One region of the Oceanobacillus sp. FSL K6-2867 genome, then DNA from elsewhere that is predicted to be linked to it. Evidence: riboswitches for the same ligand, from Rfam matches in the RefSeq annotation. Region 1 holds a riboswitch; the other holds the start of a gene.

Region 1 (3,139 bases):
TCTAACCCTTGCAGAACTTCATTCTGTGTCCATTCATTTAAAAGCAGACGATGCACAATGGCTTTCGGCTTCGTACCACCACGATAGATAATACTATCTCCAATCAATTGCCCTTCTCGATCATAATCACATGCTGAAATAATTGCCTCCACATCGTTTCTTCTCATTAGAGAGTGGATTATCTTTAACTGCTTTGCAGCTCCGCCATCTGTTCGTGCTCGATTTCGCGGATTGCTTTTCACTTTATATTTAAATTCAGAAGGGATAAAAGGAAAATTATCCATTTTCCAGCTTCGCATTTTACCATCATAGTCCTTCGCATCGTATAACTCTACAAGATGACCAAACGCCCAAGTGATCAAATAGTTATCTCCCTCAAAATAGCCATCTTTTTTTGTTTTAATTTTCAATGCGTCTGCAATATTTTTTGCGACGGATGGTTTTTCTGCAAGTATTAATCGGACTCCCATTTCGAATTCATCCCCTTTCCTTTTATGCCAAAGCCGTTCGTTTTTCTCTATTAACTCCTCTACTAGAAACATTCGTTCGATATCTCATTATGCCATAGATTGCCCTTTTTTTCTAATTGATTCCTATCCCGTATATGGCTTAGATTGGTTGGATGACCACTTTCTATTACGTTTTTATTTTAATTCAACCAATTTTAATTTTCTCTCTTATATGATATAAATGCTCTCAGCATTATTATGGTTAAAAAATACTTCTTTTCTATCTCCATCAAAATCATTTGCATAGACTGGGTCGGATTTTTTGCATACTTACATATTTTCAAAGCCAATTAGAATAACTTCCAATCCATAAATAAACTGCTGATCATAATCCGCATCTACAGTTAAAACCATCTGCAAATGGCAGCTCGATTGGCATGTCCTGATGTACTTCCTTTTTTAGGTTAACGAGTATTAATAATCCACCACCTGTATTTTATATAATACTTATAAATTACTCATGAATGGTTAAACTAGCTTCATTGGTGATATTAAATCACCGTGAATATTTACAGGAGGTGCGATGATGTCTGAGCAAAATAAAAATCGCAACAAGGATAAAGGAAAACAAAACAATCGCAATAAACATAATAAACAAGGTAATGATACGGAATTCGCTAGTGAAAACAGTGAATTTCTCAACTTAGACAATAAGAAAAACAAACGAAAAAGGTAGCAACAATACTAAAAGCTAAGTCATTGACTTCATCTTGACTTAGCTTTTTTGCTGTACAAAGATAAAAAGTGAAATCCCCCTTGCTTTTTTTATTTTTCTAATGTAAGGTATTACTAATATAATTTTGAAAAATTACATAAATCTATTTATATTCTTATCCAGAGAGACGGAGGGACTGGCCCTTTGATGTCTCAGCAACCAGCCGATAACGGTCCGGTGCTAATTCCAGTAAGCAACTATTCAAGTTGTTTAGAAGATAAGAAGAATGCTGTGCTATTAAGAGCAATCTTCTTATCGGAGGGTTGCTCTTTTTTAATTTTCTATTGGAGGCTAAAACATGACAAATAGCAGGTTACAAACGAAATTCGTACAGCTAGGGAATAAGAGTGATGAAAAAACAGGGGCAATTAATCCGCCCATTTATTTATCTACGGCCTATCAGCACAAAGGGCTTGGACAATCAACAGGATATGATTATACAAGAACGAAAAATCCTACTCGAACTATTTTAGAGGAAGGTATTGCTGACTTAGAATCTGGTGATGCAGGGTTTGCCTGTAGCTCGGGAATGGCAGCTATTCAATTAGTCCTATCTCTGTTCCGTACAGGTGATCATATCATTGCACCAGAAGACTTATACGGTGGAACCTATCGGATTTTCGAACAATATGCGGACACCTACCAGATTGAGACTACCTATGATACGTTTGAAACAATTGAAAAAACAGAGCAGTTAATCAATAAGCGTACGAAGGCTCTTTTTATTGAAACACCTACCAATCCTTTAATGCAGGAAATTGATATTCCTAGCTATGCAAAATTGGCACAGAAGCACAACCTTCTACTCATCGTTGACAATACCTTTTTAACACCATACTTACAACAGCCACTACAGCTAGGGGCGGACATTGTTGTCCACAGTGCGACCAAGTATATTGGCGGACATAATGATGTGTTAGCTGGATTAGTCGTTGCAAAAGGTGCTGAGACCTGTGAAAAGTTATCCCAAAATCATAATGCTACTGGTGCAGTCCTCTCCCCTGTTGATTCCTGGCTACTTATTAGAGGATTAAAAACATTAGCGCTCCGTGTAGAAAGACATGAGGGAAATGCACAAAGCATAGCAAGATTTTTAAAAGAACATCCAGCAGTTACGGATGTGTTCTATCCGAATAAGGGTGGCATGCTTTCCTTCTCTCTTAAAGAGGAACAGTGGGTGAATCCATTTCTATCAGCTCTAAATTTAATTGTTTTTGCCGAGAGTCTTGGTGGTGTAGAGAGCTTTATTACATATCCAACAACACAAACTCATGCGGACATACCAGAGTCGGAAAGAATTCGTCGGGGAATAAGCAATCATTTGCTCCGTTTCTCTGTAGGTCTGGAGCATATCGAGGATTTAAAAGCAGATTTACAGCAAGCTTTATCCAAATTCAACGAGGAGGGTGAAAAATGAATCAAGTGAAGCGGCATGTGGAAACGAAATTCATTCATGGATCACAGCGAGTTGCAGCAGGCTCTGGTGCAGTAAATACGCCGATTTACCTTTCATCTACTTTTCACCAAAACAGCTTTGATTCATTTGGTCCATTTGATTACAGCCGGTCAGGAAATCCGACACGTCAAGCATTGGAGGATAAAATTGCAGAACTTGAAAATGGGACACGTGGATTTGCATTTGCCTCTGGTATGGCAGCCATTTCTTCTGCGCTTTTATTGCTCTCTGCTGGTGATCATGTTTTAGTAACAGGGGACGTGTACGGCGGGACCTATCGTTTTGTATCAGAGGTTTTGAAACGATATCAAATTAATCATACCTTCGTCGATATGACTGATTTGGATGAAACAGCACGTGCTATTCAATCGAATACCAAAGCGATTTATATTGAAACGCCTTCCAATCCATGTATGAATATTACTGACCTTGCTGGGCTTGTAAAAATCGCGAAGGCAA
Region 2 (3,139 bases), 310 kb from region 1:
CATGTGTAACAGAGGCAGTTATTCCAAAACCAAGATGCTTTGTAACTGCTGCCATATAAGGAACGATTAAAAATGGATCATTAACTGGAGATTGGACCCCATTTTTTACTGCAGCATCACGGGAATTGCCATATACATCATACGTTCCTAGGACGTCTGCGATAAATACCGCGTCGAATCGTCCTTTTTCTAATGTTTTTGCAAGATTAGTCCAATACTCACTATCCTTGTAACGATGGGATTGATCATCAGGGTGTGCCCATAATCCTGGTGATTGATGTCCAGGAGTATTCATATCAAAGGCGTTTAAAAAAATACGTTTAGCAGTCATATTAGTTCTCCTTTTATAATTTTTTAACAACCCTAGTACGTGACAGCTTCTCTTGCAGCTGAATTATTTATAAGCTGGATAAAGTAATAAAGCTGCTTCTTTGTTCGTTGCAAAATATCATCATCAATTATTGGAAGAGATTTCTGCTTATCAATTTGTCTGTCCAGCAGGTAAAGACCTTTTAAATTATGCGCTTTTAGTGTAGCGAGAACTGGCTTTAAGGTATATTCTACAGCGAGTAAATGGGAAGGACTTCCGCCTGTCATAAGCGGAAGTACTGGCTTATGCTTCAGAATGTCCTGCGGCAGTATGTCAATTAACGCTTTCAGCACACCGGAATACGCACCTTTATACACTGGAGATCCAACGATAAGTCCTTTGGCATTCTGGATTTTGGCTGCAATTTCTTTAACAGATGAACTATTGAAATTCCCTTGAAATAAATCTTCATATGGTACGTCTTTTACGGAAATGTGGGTTACTGAAAATTGCTCGCTTTCTAATAAAGCACCTAAATATTTGAGCACCTGTTCAGACCTCGAAAATTCAGATGGACTACCAGACAGGACAATAATTTCACTCATGTAAACATTCTCCTTTTGCTTTTTATTTGAACTATGCGAAACACCTGTAATATCGTACTTAAAAGAAACTGCGGATTATCTTCTCGATCGTTTTCTTCAAGTATGTGCAATAATTGCTGTCAAGGATTGCACATTAGTTTGCAGTTAATATTTAATTAGTACATACCAAATTTTTAATACGGCCAAAAAACCCCCTTTTCTTCTAAAAAGAGAAAAGAGGGTATACTACATCATTTATCAGCTCTTATCTCTCAAGAAAAAATCTCGCTGGAATTAGCACCTTTCTAATAATAATTAGGGGTTGCTGAAGCATCATAGGGCCAGTTCCCTCAGCTTCTCTTGATAAGAATTTTTAATTGTTGGATATATTCTAATATATCAAATCATATAAGTCAACTAAGAATTATAAGAATTAATTGATTGACATTTCGTAAGTTTTATATTATTATTCAACCAACAACTTTATTATTTGATTTATCTTATCACGAGAGGTGGAGGGACATGGCCCAAGGAAGCCTCGGCAACAGGTTCTTATAAGAATACTGTGCTAATTCCATCAAGCAGACTGCTTGAAAGATAAGAAAGAGCATACATAGATAACATGTAAAACCTCTATTCTTATCTTAGAATAGAGGTTTTTTTGCTGAACAGAGATAAGGGGGAGATGGAAAAATGAAATATGGATTTTGGTTACCGATTTTTGGCGGATGGCTAAGAAATGTAGAAGATGAAAACATGCCACCGACATATGGTTATGCCAAGGAAGTCATTCAGCATGCTGAAAAGTTAGGCTATGATACAACATTAATTGCTGAACTATATTTGAATGATATTAAAGGGATTGAAGCTGATTCAATTGAAGCATGGACGACAGCGGCCGCACTAGCAGCAGTTACCGATAAAATTGAAATTATGACCGCGGTCCGTCCAGTATTTCATAACCCGGCAGTAACGGCAAAAATGGCTGCAAACATTGACCGTATCAGCAATGGCCGTTTCACTTTAAATGTTGTCTCTGGCTGGTGGGAGGAAGAGGCAAAGCAATATGGCGGAGAATTTACAGAACATAATGATCGCTATAATCGTACAAGTGAGTTTTTAGAGGTTTTAAAAGGACTATGGACAACAGAAGACACATTTTCTTATGATGGAAAGTTTTATAACATTGCAAATACGAATTTATCACCAAAGCCAATTCAGCGGCCGAATCCTATTTTATATGCTGGTGGTGAGAGTGAAAAAGGAAAGCAGGTTATTACTTCCTATTGTGATGCATATGTGATGCATGGCGGTACAGTGGAAGAAGTTAAGACTAAAATTGAAGATATGAAGGAACGCAGAAAGAAGGCTGAAAAAGAAGCATTGCAATCATTTAGTATGGCTGCCTATGTCATTTGCAGAGATACGGAGGAAGAGGCACAGGAAGAATTAAAACGCATTACGACAGTTAAAGATGCAGCTGGTTATGCAGGAATGAAGGATTTTACTGCGAAGTCAGAGCTTGAACAACAGCTGAAATTGCAAGATTATTCAGTGTCAAACCGAGGCTTGCGACCAAACCTTGTTGGAACACCGGAACAAATTGCCAAGCGAATTTTAGCTTATGAAGAGGCTGGAGTAGATCAACTATTATTACAATGCTCGCCACAGCTTGAAGAGCTGGAGCGCTTTGCAAATCAAGTGATGCCAAAGGTTGAGGAAATACGAAAATCATTAACGAGTATTTAAGTTAGGGGAGAATAAAAATGAGTAAAATATATGTCATCCATGAAAATAATGAGTGGACTGAACATCTGCTGAAACGATTAGAAGAGCTTAATTTGCCTTTTGAAGATTGGTTGCTTGATAGCGGTAAGATTGATTTGAGCACAGCACCTCCAGAAGGGATTTTTTACAATCGAATGAGTGCTTCGTCACACACACGTGGAAATCGGTTTGCACCAGAATTAACGAATGCTGTTCTTGCATGGTTAGAGCATCATGGAAGAACAGTAATCAATGGAAGCCGTGCATTGCAGCTTGAAGTAAGCAAGGTTTTGCAATACCTTGAGCTTGAAAAGTATGGAGTTAAGACACCGAAAACAATTGCTGCTGTTGGAAGAGAGAATATTTTACAAGCAGCACAGGCATTTGAAGGGAAGAAATTTATAACGAAGCATAATCGTGCTGGAAAAGGACTGGGTGTTCAATTATTTAATTCTATAAGCGCACTGGAAAAATATGT

Evidence for each region. A riboswitch is a leader RNA that binds a small molecule or an ion and turns the genes downstream of it on or off. The one in region 1 is predicted to bind S-adenosylmethionine.
Region 2: linked by a shared signal. The riboswitch ahead of NSQ77_RS16795 (LLM class flavin-dependent oxidoreductase) and the one ahead of NSQ77_RS18260 (methionine biosynthesis PLP-dependent protein) in region 1 are both predicted to bind S-adenosylmethionine.

What each region holds. Positions count from the first base shown of each region.
Region 1 is NZ_CP150144.1:3,787,624-3,790,762, reverse strand. Features, by position in the region: gene NSQ77_RS18270 (DNA topoisomerase) at 1-470, opposite strand, end outside; gene NSQ77_RS18265 (hypothetical protein) at 1,036-1,185, shown strand; SAM riboswitch class I at 1,337-1,448, shown strand; gene NSQ77_RS18260 (methionine biosynthesis PLP-dependent protein) at 1,523-2,641, shown strand; gene metC (cystathionine beta-lyase) at 2,638-3,139, shown strand, end outside.
Region 2 is NZ_CP150144.1:3,480,697-3,483,835, forward strand. Features, by position in the region: gene NSQ77_RS16785 (LLM class flavin-dependent oxidoreductase) at 1-331, opposite strand, end outside; gene ssuE (NADPH-dependent FMN reductase) at 364-915, opposite strand; SAM riboswitch class I at 1,157-1,264, opposite strand; SAM riboswitch class I at 1,392-1,498, shown strand; gene NSQ77_RS16795 (LLM class flavin-dependent oxidoreductase) at 1,588-2,643, shown strand; gene NSQ77_RS16800 (alpha-L-glutamate ligase) at 2,661-3,139, shown strand, end outside.